Regions from separate parts of the Leptospira saintgironsiae genome, predicted to be linked through region 3. Evidence: riboswitches for the same ligand, from Rfam matches in the RefSeq annotation. Region 3 holds a riboswitch; each other region holds the start of a gene.
What was found. A riboswitch is a leader RNA that binds a small molecule or an ion and turns the genes downstream of it on or off. The one in region 3 is predicted to bind cobalamin.
Positions count from the first base shown of each region.

Region 1: linked by a shared signal. The riboswitch ahead of CH362_RS08155 (CbtB domain-containing protein) and the one ahead of CH362_RS11190 (TonB-dependent receptor) in region 3 are both predicted to bind cobalamin.
Region 2: linked by a shared signal. The riboswitch ahead of CH362_RS02580 (hypothetical protein) and the one ahead of CH362_RS11190 (TonB-dependent receptor) in region 3 are both predicted to bind cobalamin.

Region 1 covers NZ_NPDR01000003.1:118,068-123,507, reverse strand. Annotated here, with positions in the region: gene CH362_RS08175 (two-component system sensor histidine kinase NtrB) at 1-381, shown strand, start outside; gene CH362_RS08170 (Crp/Fnr family transcriptional regulator) at 427-1,065, opposite strand; gene CH362_RS08165 (SDR family NAD(P)-dependent oxidoreductase) at 1,202-2,056, shown strand; gene CH362_RS08160 (isopenicillin N synthase family dioxygenase) at 2,153-3,175, shown strand; cobalamin riboswitch at 3,280-3,462, shown strand; gene CH362_RS08155 (CbtB domain-containing protein) at 3,603-3,785, shown strand; gene CH362_RS08150 (CbtA family protein) at 3,776-4,591, shown strand; gene CH362_RS08145 (CbiX/SirB N-terminal domain-containing protein) at 4,588-5,440, shown strand, end outside.
Region 2 covers NZ_NPDR01000001.1:561,468-566,907, reverse strand. Annotated here, with positions in the region: gene CH362_RS02595 (toprim domain-containing protein) at 1-760, shown strand, start outside; gene CH362_RS02590 (alpha/beta fold hydrolase) at 943-1,734, shown strand; gene CH362_RS02585 (flavin monoamine oxidase family protein) at 1,748-3,088, opposite strand; adenosylcobalamin (AdoCbl) riboswitch at 3,328-3,454, shown strand; gene CH362_RS02580 (hypothetical protein) at 3,648-4,169, shown strand; gene CH362_RS02575 (LIC_13355 family lipoprotein) at 4,205-5,044, shown strand; gene cobT (nicotinate-nucleotide--dimethylbenzimidazole phosphoribosyltransferase) at 5,110-5,440, shown strand, end outside.
Region 3 covers NZ_NPDR01000004.1:208,537-213,976, reverse strand. Annotated here, with positions in the region: gene CH362_RS11200 (ankyrin repeat domain-containing protein) at 1-604, opposite strand, end outside; gene CH362_RS11195 (YncE family protein) at 700-1,860, opposite strand; gene CH362_RS11190 (TonB-dependent receptor) at 1,862-3,964, opposite strand; cobalamin riboswitch at 3,991-4,165, opposite strand; gene lsa26 (surface adhesion protein Lsa26) at 4,527-5,267, shown strand.

The DNA of each region.
Region 1 (5,440 bases), on a different contig from region 3:
CAAGATCCTATTTGGGTCCAAGCGGATCATACTCAGATCCATCAAGTTTTTCTGAACTTATTCTTAAACGCAAAAGACGCAATGCCTAACGGTGGATTGCTCTCTATACGATTAAGAATGGAAGAAGGTGAATTCATTTCTCCAGAAAAGACTCAAAAGACTGCAGTGATAGAAATTTTAGATAGTGGGACTGGAATAGATAGAAAAACAATCCGCAAAATATTCGATCCATTCTTCACCACTAAGGAGCCCGGAAAAGGAACTGGCCTAGGACTTTCGATCGTTTATGGTATTTTAGAAAATCATAAAGGAAAGATCAAAGTAGAAAGTGAACTTGGATCAGGTACAAAATTTTCTATCTACTTTCCGGTTCTGGAATAAAAGAAGTCCCGGCCACTTCTACCCTTAAAAAAATTTATAAGAAGTTTATTTTTGTTCCTTCCATATCCTATTTCTAATCCTACTTAAGGACACAGGAGTGATCCCTAAAAAAGAAGCAATATAATGTTGAGGGATACGATTTGCGATATCCTGTTGTTCTTTGATCAGATTCAAATATCTTTGTTCAGGGCTATCCCTAATCCTAGACAAAAACAAATTCATATAAGTATCAAATCTTTCGGCAACATATTCCAATAAAAAATCACGAACCTCTTCATTCTCCCGGTAAATAATTTCAGCATCTTCTCCGCTTAGTATAAGTAATTCTGTAGGCTCTATACTTTCTACACTAAGTTGACTATTTTTATAAGTCCCTCTATAACTATGAATAGAAGTGATTGCCCTGTTTTCTGGAAAAAACGCGATCGTGATATCACGTCCCTTATCTTCGAATTTTAATCGCAGACATCCCTTTTTAACGATGAATATATTTTTGGTATAAACGCCTCTTTTGATGAGTTCAGTTTTTGGTGGGACCTTCTTTTCTTTTAACATGGAAGTATAACGGTCCCAATTTTTTTCCAAACTTGGGATCTTCTTCCTTAGGTTTTCCAGTAAAGGTATCTCATGCATATTGGGGCCTTGGATTCTCACGTATTCAGTATTATAGGAATGAAAAGGCAAGATTTGTTTTGATACCAAACCAGGAATTTAAGATTTTGGAACAAGTTCTCTAATTCTTTATGTAAAAAGTTTCGAATTAGATTGAATAGTTTCTCAAAAGCGGAAACCTTGCCCGCATCGAAGAGAATTTTTCAGTATGTCATTCAGCAGATACAAAGGCAAAAAAGTATTTATTACAGGCGGTTCCGCGGGTATAGGCAAAGGAATTGCAATTCAATTAGCGAAGGCAGGAGCAAGTGTAATTGTTTCCGCCAGAGGAAAATCTAACTTAGAAAAAACAGTCCAGGAATTGAAGTCTGTAGGAACTCCAACAGCAGTCTTCGGATTCGCAGTTTTGGATGTTTCCGACAAAAAGGCTCTTGAAAAAGAAGCCAAAAAGGCAATCCAGACTTTAGGAGGATTGGACCTTTTGATCTGTAGCAGTGGTTTTGCAAAAGCGGGAGAAGCTTCCGACCTGGACGACGAAGTTTATAGAAATTTAATGGATGTGAACTTTTTCGGCCATGTGAACAGTGCACTCGCATTTAGTGATCACTTTTCCAAACAAAAAAGTGGAGAGATCGTATTTTTATCCTCTACTCTTGCGTTCTTTTCCATCTATGGATACGGAGCTTATTCAGCGAGTAAGTTCGCGATCGTAGGCTTTGCTCAAGGTTTCAGACAGGAGATGATGCTCCACGGAGTGAAAGTAAAATTGTTCCTTCCTCCTACAACTGACACTCCTGGTTTAGAAAAAGAGAATACTGATAAACCTGAATTGAGTAAGGAAATTGAAATGGGTTCAGCGTTGAATAGAGTGCATTCGATCGATTCAGTAGCAAAGGCAATCTTAAAATGGATCCCGAACAATAAGTTTATTGGATATACTGGCTGGGATTCTTGGCTCCAATATTTCCTATTTAGGCATTTCCCTGAATTCAGTATTAAGCTTACGGATTCTGAATTAAAAGCGGCCCAGTCCAGACTGGATAAGAAAAAACAAAAAGTATAACTATAGCCAAATCCGTTAAATTGACTTTTTATCCGTTAAAACAGAAATAGGCTTGACCGCTACTTCCGGGAGGAAGAAGATTTAGCAGTCATCCTTATGCAAAACAAAAAATGGAACTCTCTGCCTATATTAGATTTTTCTAAATATTCAGGAGCAGTTACTGAGCGTGAAAATTTTCTGGAAGAATTAAGAGAGGTTTCCCGTGAGCTTGGGTTCTTCTACTTAACCGGTCATGGGATCGATACGGAACTTCCCGAACTCCTTCTTAAAAATTCCAGGGAATTTTTTGCATTACCGATAGAGGAAAAATTATCCATCGAGATGATCCACTCTCCTCATTTCAGAGGATATTCTAGGATCGGGGCAGAAAGAACTTTAGGCCTTCCGGATTGGAGAGAACAATTGGATGTAGGGGCTGAACTTTCTCCAGTTTCCGATCCGGATATTTCTCCTCATTGGACGATCTTACAAGGACCGAACCAATGGCCGGATCGACTGCCCGAATTTAAAAAAATCGTTTTAAGATATCAGAAGGAAGTCACAAATCTTGCGATCCGATTGGTGCATGCATTCTCTTCTGCTCTAGGCCAAGAGCCATCTGTTTTTGATCCTATCTTAGGAGCAAAGGCTCACCAATTGATGAAAGTAATCCGTTACCCGGGAAGAGAATCTACGAATAGTGATCAAGGAGTGGGAGCTCATAAGGATGGAGGTTTTGTAACCGTTCTTTTACAAGACGAACAAGCAGGTTTGGAAGTGGAATATGAGAATGGATGGATCCAAGTGCCTCCGATTCCAGGGACCTTTGTGATCAATATTGGAGAACTTTTAGAATTGGCCTCCAACGGTTATTTACGCGCGACAGTACATCGTGCTCTCGTTCCCTCTTCCGGAACGGATCGGATCTCGGTTGGTTTCTTTTATAGCGCGAGATTAGATGCGAATGTTCCTTTATTACATTTGCCGGAACATTTACAGAAAGAAATCAGAGGACTTACACAAGATCCGAATAATCCTTTATTCTATGAAGTTGGAAAAAATTTATTGAAGAGCAGATTCAGATCCCATCCCGATGTCGCACAACGTTACCATTCCAAACTTTTAGATTCTGTTCTTTAGATCGATCTCTCTTACGTCGCCACGATCAGAATGTGTTTCCATATTTTCTGAATTTCATCCTAAAAAAAGATATACAAATAAACGGATCAAAATAGATCCTAAAATCTCAGACTATTTTTGTAGGAACATAGATGATCTCATCTATGGGAAGACGGTGCAATTCCGTCACGGTACCCGCCGCTGTAAGAGGGACAAAAGGCACAAGATGTCACTGGGTGTTAAACCTGGGAAGACGTGCTGAGTAGGATGATCTCGAGTCAGAAAACGCCTTACAAAAATCCTGAAGCTACGTGATCCAGTCTCGGATGTAAGACAATCTCGTAACTAAACTCAATTTTTTTTTCTTCATACGATGCTTTGGCACGATCTCTCGTGTCTTAATATCGTTTATATCTTGTAAGGTGAAGATCTCTTAGGAGGGATTTTTATGCGCTCGATTTCCGTTTCGAAGGATTTTTCCGGAGCCAAGTTATGGCTTAGAGGTTCCGTTCTAGTTTTGGCTGGGTTTCTCGCTTTTTCTACGATCTATGTAGTAGGTCTGGAACCAATGGTGTATTTGCACGATACATTCCATGATATAAGGCATTCTACGGGTTTCCCATGCCATTAAGATCAGGACTTTCTGATCTATTACGGGCCGGAATATTCTCTGGCCTGGTGTCTGGACTTGTTTTAGGGATCCTGGTTTGTGTTTGGAATCTTCCGTTAATTTTAGAAGCGGAGAAGTTTGAATCCAAATCTGTATCTGAAAATTCTAATATAAGCCATATACATACTCATTCTCACACGCATGGAAAAACTCATTCTCATACAAAGGCTGAATCTAACTTTAGTGAAGAAGCTGAGAATGATAAACTTTGGCAAAAAAGAAATTTTGGAACGTTAGTCGGCTCCATTTTATTAGGAATTTCTTTTGGAGTCCTCGTCTCACTTTGGGTAATCTTCTTCCCTCCAAGCAGATTTATAGAAGGCCCTTCCCTATACAAAGCAATCACCCTAAGTATTTTATTTACGACAGGTGGATTTTTAATATTTTTCGGGATCCCATTTTTGGGGCTTCCCCCTGAATTACCAGGAAGAGTCTCCGGTTCATATGATTATCCTGAAAGACAGGCTTGGTGGTACATCTGCGTTGGTTCCAGTTTAGTAGGAGTTTTAGGATTTAGGGTAGTTCTCTCTTATTTAAAAATTCATAATCTATTGAAGTGGTCTTTCGCCTTAATAACAGTTATATTTTTTGTAGCTCTTCCTTTCTATCTTGGAGTACCTAAAATTTCGGAAGACTTTGCTGCCCCGAAAGAATTGAGGATAAAATTCGAGTATGTGACCTTACTCACAAATCTGATCTTCTGGTTTTTATTATCTTCTTTATTTTTCCTATTTTGGAAACCAAGGCAGGTATTGGGGTTCAAATGAAGCCTAAAATTGCGGTTTTGGTACTAGGCCATGGGAGTAGAGAAGAAAATTCCAATTTGGAATTCGTTTCTCTAGTTAAGGCCTATTCACTTACCCGCCCAGATCTGAAAATTTTTCACGCTTATGTGGAACTTGCAAAGCCGGATCTGGAAACTGCATTAAGAGAAATTTCAGAAGAATATTCTAATATTATAATATTCCCTCTTTTTCTATATACTTCCGGTCATATAAAAAATGATATTCCAATCGTTCTTGATAGGATCAAATCCGAATTTCCGGATCATTCTTTTAAGATAACAAATAGTTTAGGTATCCATTCTAAGATGGTATCCTTACTCAGAAAACGTGCTGAAGAATTTTTACCTCTAAACAAAGAACAATCTTCCAAAACCGGAGTGATCATTGTAAACAGAGGTTCTTCCGATCCGGATGCGAATGGTGACTTTTATAAAACAGTTCGTTTATTCCAAGAAGGAAATCATTTCTCCTTTGTTCTTCCTTCGTTTATAGGGATCACCAGCCCTCTTCTTCCCGAAACCTTAGAGATGGCCTCTAAGTTGAGACCGGAAAAACTTCTGGTGGTCCCCTACTTTTTATTTGGAGGAAAATTGATCCAAAAAATTTCCTCTTTAGTACAAAACTTCTCTGAAAAATTTCCTTGGATCAAAACAGAACTTACCTCTTACCTTGGACCTGATCCAGAACTTTTCTCAGTCATGAATGAAAGGATACAAGATTGTATCTCTGGAAAATTTTCTCTTCCTTGTGATACCTGCGAATACAGAGCACAACTTCCTGGCCTTTCTAAAAAAGTGGGAGGATTAAAAGCTCTTCTTTGGAGTATCCGTC
Region 2 (5,440 bases), on a different contig from region 3:
AGCTTTCGAAGATGCACAACGCGGACTCAAAAAAGCAAGTAAGATGAATATTCCTAAACTAATGCCTCCTACAGGCAAATCTGGGGATGCAGGAAGAGTATTATTCGTAGCAGAGGGAGATTCGGCAATCGCTGGTCTTCGTCCTGCGAGAAATCCTAGACTTCATGGTTTGTTTCCTTTGAGAGGAAAGCCAATGAACTGTAAAGGTGTATCTCTTGCAAAAGCAATCGCAAACGAAGAGTTAAAGAACATAGTAGCGATCCTAGGACTTCCTCTAGACCAAAAAGTAAAATCTATAGAAGAACTGAATTACGAAAAAGTAAGTATCATCACAGATGCGGACTTTGATGGATACGCAATTCGATCTCTTATGCTCTCTTTCTTTTATGAGTATTGGCCTGAACTATTTGAATTAGGACTCATTCATATATCCAGCGCTCCTCTTTACGAGGTGGATATTAAAGGTGTAGATTCCAAAAAGACTGAGACTATATTCTGTATCGATGATAAAGATTATGACGCTCTAGTCAAACGGGTCGAAAAATCCGGTGGCCAGATCGTCCGCAAAAAACGGAATAAAGGACTCGGAGAGACTGGAAAAGAAGCAATGAAGTTTGCAGTAGATGAGTGTATGACCAAGATCACCATCGGAAACAAAAAAGAGGCTTCTAAGATACAGAACCTTTGGTTCCACAAAGATTTTGCAGAACAAAGAAGGGATGCAATCTCTGAATACGCAATGAGCGTTATCGAAGACTAATTCATAACAGTTTTCTTTTCTGCATAAGACCCGGATATTATTTTAGAGATAGAATGATATTCGGGTTTTTCATTTTAGAGAACTCAGGCTTTTCCCCATAATACAAAAACAGATTCACATCGCAAGAATCGGGTCGTCACTACTTCACTTCCAAGCTATATTTCTTTCTTAGGAGAAAGAAAATGCAAACGAAAGGAAACATACTTCTCATCCACGGAATGTGGTGCAGAGGAATACATTTATCGCAAGTACATGAATTTTTAGAGAAGGAAGGTTATATTTGCAAATCCATTGACCTACCGATGCATGAGCCAGGGGTAGATTTACAAAAGCTTTCCAAATTAGGAATTTCGGATTACTTAGATTTTTTAGAGAATACATTGAACCAATTAGGTTGGAAAGAACCTATATTATTAGGCCATTCGTTAGGAGGGCTGCTCGCACAACTTCTGGCCACCCGAGTCAATGCAAAGGCTTTGATATTAATCACTCCAGTACAACCCAAACAAATTAGTGGGCTTTCCTGGACGGGCCTAAAAACAATTTGGGACATTCTAAGAACTCCTCTTTTTTGGAAGAGAACGAATCTCTTAAGTAAGAACAAATTCGCATATGGAATTTATAATACTCTAAGCGAATCTAAACAAAACGAACTCTACCCAACTTACGTTCCTGAGTCTGGCAAAATTGCATTCCAGACTTTCCTGCCTTTCCTAACCTACTCTCAACCCACTCGAGTAAACTTCGAAAAAGTCCAGTGTCCTGTGTTTGTTGCGACAACCGGAAAAGATAGAGTAACTCCTCCCAGGATCGGCAGAAAGATCGCATCCAAATATACTAATTCGATAATGAAATTATATCCGAAACTTTCTCATTGGGCGATAACAGAGGATGGGATCGAAAAAATTCTACTGGATGCAACTAGTTGGATCGAAGCAAAAACGAACAGTTTAGATTCGATTATAAACTTTTAAGATGACTCTCTTATTAAACCAGATTCACCGCTTTGATCGCAGAGCTCAAGGCGGCTTCTACTGTTCCAGTAATTTCTCCAGTATGTTCTCCCGCAAAGAAGATACGATCAAATGGTTTTCTTAGAATGATCTCCGATCCAAAACTTCCCGGAGGAAACTCGGCAATCCCATTCGGAACGTAATCTTTTTTAGGTTCCGTAAAATAGAATCTTTGGATTTGTAAATCCTTCTTCAAACCAAGACGTTCCAGAGTAAGACGAATATATTCTACCTTTTGGTCTTGGTTGGCAGAATCGAATACAGAAAATCTGTCCCCATTTGCAATCACTCCTAAAACCTTATCTGAAGTATCAGACTTGGTGCCCGCATCATATAAGAATTGAGCAGCAGCATCAGAATGAACTGCAAAAGGAGAAGATTCCCAAGGAGATTCTTTTAGTACCAAAAATAATTTATAAATTTGAGAATAACGAACTCTTAATGCTGCCAGAAGTTTTTCTTTGTCCAGGCCTGGATTCCATTTTACATTAGAGATTTGGTTTGCAGGTAAAGTACAGATACAAGTAGAACCGTTAAATTTTCTTCCAGAAGCAGTAGTTACAGTAACTCCAGTGGAATCTTGGTCTACAGAAAGAACTGGATCTGAAAAAACGAACTCTGTGTTTTCTATATTCATCACCAAGGTCTTGGCAATGTTTTCCATCCCACCTTCTATCTTGCTATTTCTTTGAGGAAATTGTGCAAGATCACTTAAAACTTTTTCAGCGGACAGAACTCGGATACTATCCCCATAATGAAGAGAAAGTTTATGACCAAGTAAAGTTAGATCTTCTGGACTAACTCCTTGGTAGACTAGATAATTATAAATGCTGATTCGATCTAATGCTTGTTGTTGCGCAGTATCTAATTTAGAATTTTGTGATACTAATTTGCTTAATATCTCCTGTGATTTAGTAGAAAGTTCCCAGGTCCCAGCCTTCTTATAAGTCCCCAAAAATAGATCAGGAACCAAAGGAGAAGATTGTAATTTTAATCCTAATTCCCTAACTAAACTGCGAACCGTTTTATCTTCAGAAGAAACCCATTCCGCTCCTAAATCCACAACATGACCAGAAGGATCTTGTATAGATCTAACTCTTCCTCCAACTCTATCTGTGGCTTCTATAAGAGTTACTTTACTTCCTGTTTTTCCTAAGATGTATGCTGAATAAAGTCCAGAAAGTCCACCGCCAAGTACGATTACTTTTTTTCCAGAGTTTGTATTCTGAGCGAATAAATTTCCCTTACGACTTCCTAACAAAGCTGCGGTACTTAAAATTCCGGCTTTCAGAAAAGTGGATCGGGTAATTTTCATCGGATTCCTCTTTGAAAGTTTTATTAGAACTCTCTCTTTTATTTTCGGTCTATGAAAGATCTTTCCCGAATTTTTTGCAGAATAGAATGTCTCATCGATATGAAATTATGTACCGAATCCTTTCTAATGGTTCTTACACATTGAATATCGCCGATTTATTCAGATATTGCAAGGAATAGATGACTTTCGTATCCTTATACTTTTTCCCTTGCCAGCGGAAGTGCTAAACCAAAACCTGGAATTACGCTTTCAGGGAGGAAGTCGGGTAAAAATCCCGCGCTGACCCGCAACTGTGATGTCCGTTTTAAACGGAATAAGCCAGATCTTCCCCGCGATACTTTAACCTCGAGGTTGGGGGGTATCGTAAATCTCGCTCTTTAGCGCATCCGCGCTTTCTGCGATGGGGCCCCGAAAGTTAAAATGTCGGGGCTCTCGAACGGAAAAAGAAACCAACGCAAATACATAATCGTTCGGATCTTTAAAAGGTCAATGATCGACTAACGTTATCTTGCTTATATTTTCTTTTTCTGCGACATCCGGCAGAAATCAGGAGAGAAAAATGAGAAAATTCAGGACAAAAGCGATAATCCTTCTATTCGCTTTATCATTAATCAACACCGCTTGTTTCGAAACAGAAAAGTCAGACTCGGATAATAGCGCGATCATCACCGCATTAGTACAAGCTAATTACATAGAAGTTGGCGGTTCTTGGCAAGTTGGCTTTTATACCGGAGGATCCGATGGAGGAGTTTTCGGTAATGCATCTATCACTGCTCAATCTTGGATCGAACAAGGCGGCCAAAAGTTAACTATAGTAGAAGTTGATAACGCAAATAGAAAACTATATTACCGCGCATCTGCAGATGATTCTTTCAATCCAAACAAATACGGAAGAATTGATTGGACCGCAATTCACAGTAATTCTTGCCCTTCTAGCGCGAGTCGTTGTTTCGAATATTGCCAAGCAGTCTTCGGAAAAAATACTTTGGCAGAAGCAAAAAGCGACTCTACTACTACTGATCCTTCTAACTTCAAATCCTCCGGATGCGGCGGATTTGGTTGGAATTACATGATTCCATAATCAGTTGCTAAAACTTTAAAGGAGAGTCACAACATATGAAACAAATAAGCAAATTTGCATTTTTGGGAATGTCTATTGTTTTCTTTCTCATAGGTTGTGACGGCTCCGGAGCCAGCACTGACTTAACAGGGTTATTATTGACCGGACAAAATTCTATTTCGACTTCTGAAAATTGTCCTCCGGGAACTATAGATCCTGATTATCTTTTAGCAAATACTGTAGTTAGCGCGCCAGGTAATAATCCGAGCATCCGATACAAAGATCCCGAAAAAGCGATCAACGGAGTTTGTGGAGGAGGGCAAAACTCAGGTGGTATAGATGTTTATACTATGGGTTCTGCAGATCCGAATAATTTCCTGATCCTTTCTTGGAATGGAGCAACTGTAACTAACGGTACTGGCGTTGACTTTATCGTTTTCGAGAATGGTTTCCAGCAGCAAGGTTCTATCAATTATTTCATAGAACCTGTAATTGTAGAAGTGAGCTTAGATGGAACAAATTATTGCGGGTTCAATCCTCAATATACTGGAGCAGCGAGTCCTGCGAGTTTAGATCCTACAGATTGGATCCGATTTGGAGGAGCAAATCCTGTTCTTTGGAATATGCTTACTCATCCTCTTACTCCTGCGGAAATTTTTCCCGACCCATTTGTTGCAAATGCAGGCGGAGATTCATTCGATTTGGATGATCTATCATTAGATGCTCGATTTGCAAATGGATGCGACTCTACAGTTCTTTCTAATCTACAAACGAACGGATTTAAGTTTATTAAACTATTAAATGCGAAAGGACAATCTACATTTCCAAGTCCTGCAGGAAGTTTCGATGGAGGTCCTGATATCGACGGGGTCATCGCGAAATCCGTAACTCCCTAACCTATAACTGAAATAAAAATCTTATTTCAGTTTGATAATTTGAAATTTTTAAAAGTGAAAACAATATGATCCGCCCAAAAGAAGTACACCAATTGGACTTAGACAAACATTTACGTAATAAAATAGATACCAAGACTAAACCATTAGGCGCCTTGGGAAAATTAGAAGACCTTGCTTATCGTATCGGTACGATCCAAAACACAATAGATCCAGTTTTATCAAATCCTCATTTATTAGTATTTGCAGGAGATCATGGACTTGCTGACTCAGGAGTGTCCGCCTTTCCAAAAGAAGTTACTTACCAAATGGTATTAAACTTTTTGAATGGAGGAGCAGCGATCAATGTATTCTGCAAACAACATGGGATCAAACTATTAGTAGTAGATTCTGGAGTTT
Region 3 (5,440 bases):
TCTCTCTAGCCGTTTTGCCATCTTCAGTTTTTAGATCTGGATTTGCTCCCTTCTTCAATAATAAAGAAACGATCTGTTCATTCCCTTGTCTGGAAGCAGCAATATGAAGTGGAGAAAACCCACCATCTTGCGTAAAGTTCGGATCCGCTCCATGTTCCAAAAGTAATGCAACTGCATCAGCTCTCCAAGAAGCAACTGCAGAATGTAATGCAGTATTACCGATCGATAATTTACTTTTTGATTTAGCGTGTATATCCGCTCCATTCTCCAATAAAAATTCAATAATCGAAAGTTTTCCGAAATGAGAAGCAAGATGTAAAGATGTCCAGCCATCAGGGCTATAAGAATGAACTACACTCGGATTTGAATTTACGAGATCTCTGACCCTCTCCTCCTCTCCCAATGCGGAAGCTTCGAATAGATTTAGTGGAATCCCTAGGGTAAGATATGAATTTACTATATCTTCTTTGCCGTAATAGAGAGCGAATAGTACAGGAGTAATCCCTTCCGGGTTTTGTTTGGAAGCTAGGTCCGGACTTTCTCTCAATGAATAGATAACTTGAGCTTTATGACCGGCAGCGATCATTTGGAACATATCGGAAATCAAGCAATAGGCCTCCGAAAAACAACGAAGGATCATCCATTCTTTTAATGCTTTGTCAATCCGGTTTCGACTTAGTGTAAAGAATTCTATTCGAATTATTCTTTTAGCTGTATCAAATCGAAAGGTTGGAGGTCCACAGAGATAGGAACCGGAGTTAAAAGCCGATTATCTCTGGTATCGAACATTGTAACTCCCGGTTGTGAAAACTCGGTATTGGAAACGTAAAGTATATCATCGTCCGCAAGCAAGATTGTGGTCAGGCTCGCATCATAAGAAGAAGGAATAAACAGTAAAGTCGCCAGTTTCTGCCCTGTACTTGGATTAAATACTTGTAATGTTTTATTAAAAGAAGCATCCAGAACGCTTGCATAACCCAATTGTTCGTCTTTGATCTGAACTCCTAGGATATCCCCGCCGGCAGCAGCCTCTGAAAACAAAAAGCCAGAACGAAAGGTGCGGGAAGAAAGTCGAAATGCCACTACCCCGCCGTCAATCTGGCTTAAAAAACCCATTCTATTTGCTGCAGCAAAAACTATATGAGTCTCTCCGAAAAGTTCCAATATCTGCGGTTTACTAACTGGATTCGGAACTGGAAATGTATAAGTAGAAATAATAGAATCAGTTACGGTATCTATTTCTAAAAGAAGAGAACCCCAAGGTCCCGGTGGAAAATACCCGCTTGGGTCATTTCGATCCAATCTTTGTAATACTAGAAAAAGACTGGTTCCAACGATCTGCATTCCGGACATTTCGGGCAGATTATCAGGGATAGCGCTTGGCTCAGAATATCCACCCAGATCTATCTGCCCTAAACTTGTCCCAGTCAAAGGATGAATGATCTTTAATATTCTAGATCCATAAAGTGATACATAAGCCTTGTTCTGGCCTACAATCGCAATATCAGCAGGATTTGTTGCGGCTCCCATGGACCATTCCGATACAGTTTGGAATCCGAAATCTGGATCTAAAACTTGAACACTATCCCTATTTAAACGATTGAGAATATATACTTTGTCGTTTCCAAATCTAGCAACAGCGTCTGAATGAATTGGTGTCAATCCAGGATAAGAAAGAAGAAGTTCAGGATTTAATACCTTAAACCTTCCCCCACTTGCAAAGTCGGTGGTTACTACTCCGATATTATTGGGAAGATTTGGAGTTAAGAATAAAGTATATAAAGGTGGCCTTTCAATATCTCCACAGAAGGAAAAGAATATCACTAAGCAGGAAAGAATGATATGTGATACAAATTTCATATTAAAACCTCCCGCTTAAGGTAATGAACCAATTTCTTCCCGGTAGAGGATATCCTACAATATCCTCGACTCTTTTATCTCCCATATTCCTAAGATCTATACTTAAGAGCAGTTCTTTGGGAGTCTTTTCTCCTTTTTTGGTAGGATCTTCTTCCTCAGGAGAAGTATATAATACAAGAGTAAGATACGCGTTCCAAATCTGACGAGCAGGTTGGTAATTTACATATTCATTTGTCCTATCTTTGAAGACAGCCCCTACATATACTCCTTCGAAACCGAGTTCCCATCTTTTTCCTCTATATGCGATTGTTCCTGAGATCTCGTGTTTAGGCCTAAGTGGGAGATATTTGCCATTCAGATATGGTGCAGGAGAAGTATTGATCGCCTCTTGGTATGTATATTCTAATAAAAATTTCCAACCTTTGTATTCAGTCTTATGAGAAATCTCCGCTCCATCAATTCTCGCTGAGTCTACATTTTCAGGTCTTAAAGTAAATTGTGAATTCGGAATGAATAGGATCATGTCCTTGATCCTTTTTCTAAAATAGGAAATTGTAATATTGGATTTGAGTTCCCCGTTTTTATATTTCCCGGTGAAACCGGCGTCGGCATTCTCACTTCTTTCAGGTTTAAGAGAATCGTTTGCTATGATTGTTCCGACTTCTCCAAATAATTCCAAAAAACTTGGGATCCTATATTGCCTTGCGATATTGGATTTGAATTCCAAAGAATAATTTTCTTTCTCCCAAAACCTCCAAAGAAGTCCTGTTTTAGGATTCGAAAACTCAGTGGTTTTTATAGCAGGAGCAAGAGGATCTTGCTTTCTATACCAAGGTTCGTCAGATTGGAATTTGTCTCTGTAGGAATCCCAAGAAACTCCCGGAGTCAAAACTAACTTTCCATCCAGGAATCTAAACTCATCCTCAACTTGAAAAGTGGTATAAGTCCGAGTCTTTCCTGGCTCATATTTTAGATCTATATTCTGAGGAGTACTCCTGGATCTTTCGAAAGTTTCCCTTTCGACTCCTGCGTGGAATTTCAAAATTTGATAATATTCTAATAAATAAAAAGTAGGAGTGACTTGGAATCCAGACTGTCCCATATGTGCAGTCGAGTTTGGAGTTCCTTTCGAAAATTCAGATTTAGGATCGAATAGATCATCATTCGTAAATGAAGTAAAAGTTCTAGTTTCAAGCCTTAGCAGTCCATCAAACAAACCTTTTGTATCTGTCCCAAGTGAAGAAGTATTTCTAAGATATCTGCGATGAACTTGTTGTGTTTGGTTACTTGCAGGCCCGGGAATCCCATGAAATCTATAATTTAGATCATTCCAAAATTTGATCTTTGTAGTTCCAATATCACCACTTAGACCGATCATACCAGAAGTTCTCTCATATTGAGCGTTCCTTCTTCTATCGATCGTATCGTCCAGAGGATTTACAAGCAAGGTTCCATGATTGTTTAAATAGGAGAAGTTTTGGTCTGATTTTTCTCCCAATAAAAATACACTCGTCCCAATTCCGCCATAAGTACCGGTATGCGTTATGCTACCTTTCCCTGTATTAAAACTTCCTGCTCCAATATTCACTCTCGTTTTAGGAGGACCAGATCCAATTCTTGTAACTAAGTTTACACTTCCACCTATTGCTGAACCCGAAAATCCAACCGGGGCGCCACTACGATATACTTCTATACTTTGTAAATTGTCGAAAGGAAGATCTGCGAGGTTAACTTCTCCACCTTGCGAATTATTAAAAGGAACTCCGTCTATAAAGATCCTAGATTGGTTAGGGTTCGTACCTCTAAGAGAAAGAGTAGAATAAGAACCGAGACCACCGTATCTTCTGATCCTGATCCCTGCTTCTCTTTCTAAAACGTCCGGAAGGTTCGTATAACGTGCATTGTATTGGTCCAAATTAATTGAAGTCTGGAAGCCTGTCGGATTCTTTCTGAAATTTTCAGGCTGGGAATTGGAACTGGTCTTTCCTACCACTTTTACTGTGGAAGTTTCAGTCTTCTGGGACTCTTGGGAGAATATTTGGACGGAAAATAAAAAGAGCCCTAGATGGAGGAGCTTGCGGAATCGTTTGGGTCTTTTGTGCATTGAGGCCTTAACTCCCGAAAGCCAGAGAATTGAAAGTAGCTCTGATAGGTTTTCTGACTCACGCCCGATTCGGACCCTTCCCGTCATTCGACAGTGGTTTTGTCCGACCGTTTAGGCGATTACAGCTGCGGGTACAGCTCCGGATTTTCACCGGATTCCCTTTTCCGATCTACTTGCAAGACCAGGTTCCCAACCCAAGTGGGCGGGGCAATCTGAAAAAGGCTTGGCCGCCTCTTGCTTACGCAAGACCGGGCTGCTCCGGGCTCGGACATACGTCCTCGTCCTTCGCATACGCTCAGGACGCTTCGCGCCCTATACATCCCTGGCGGGTTTTGTAAATGAAAACTCTGTGTGCTCCGTGGGCTCTGAGCGAAACTTGTTTGTGTTTTTATTGGTTCACACGGAGAACACCGAGATCACAGAGGGACTTACATGCGGATTTTTCAATAGATAAAAGAAATATTTTCTTGATGTAAGATAAAAACCGGAAAGGATTCTCGAATTCGTGACCTAAAGGGAATCCCTTTGGGTCTACCTACACAACAGGGAGCACCGAACTCGAATGAAACGAATTCCATCCTTAAGATTTCTTCTATTAGGGATCTTTCTTCTAACTACCTCATCCTTATCAGCAGCCGGAACTTATTCCGAGGGTTGGACAGTTGCAAAATTGATCCAATTCGAAAGTAGAGGGGTCATCTTTGAATCTTACGAAGGTCTTTTAGAAGTTTATACTATAAACGATTCAGAAGCTTGCGACGAAATGAAGGACGAATGTTTTGTTCCAGCAAAACAAAAGATCGAATTTAGCGTACGTCCTGAGAACGCAGATGTGGTAAACTTCTTAAGCAAAAGTTTAAACCAAGAAATTTTGGTCCAATACAGGATCCATAGATTCGAACCTATTGCATTGTCTTCCGATTACGAAGTTGTTGGAGCTCAACTTCAGGAAAAATCCCTACCGAAAGGTCTTCCCGATAAGATCGTAAGTAAAAGTAAGTCCGGAGGAAAAAGAAATTTTTCCGTTACTGGACGTATTCTAAGTTTAGAATATAAGGGAACTGCGATAGGAACCTGGGAAGGATTGTATCTGGATGAAACAAGAAATAAAGTTCACCCATTTTCTGTGACAGACGAAGAGATTGCGGCATTCGCCACGAACACTCTTAAATTCGGACTTAGATATTTCTTAGGAGTTTCTGTAGCTTATGTAACTGGTTGGAGAGATTCTCATTATGATATTTATGAGATCAACTTCAAAGCACCTGCAGGCGCGTTGGAACCGGCTAGCAAAACCCAATAATTTACATTAAGATTTTATTGATAAGAAGGCCGATATAGGAGTTCCTATATTGGCCTTTTTTATTTTAGAGTGGTCATTAGTGTTATTGTTGGAATTCCAACAAGGTTTCGGAGCGGCCCCCACCCCTTCGCAGCGACTAATAGGGAGCGAGAAGACGACCAGCTTTGCTGAGT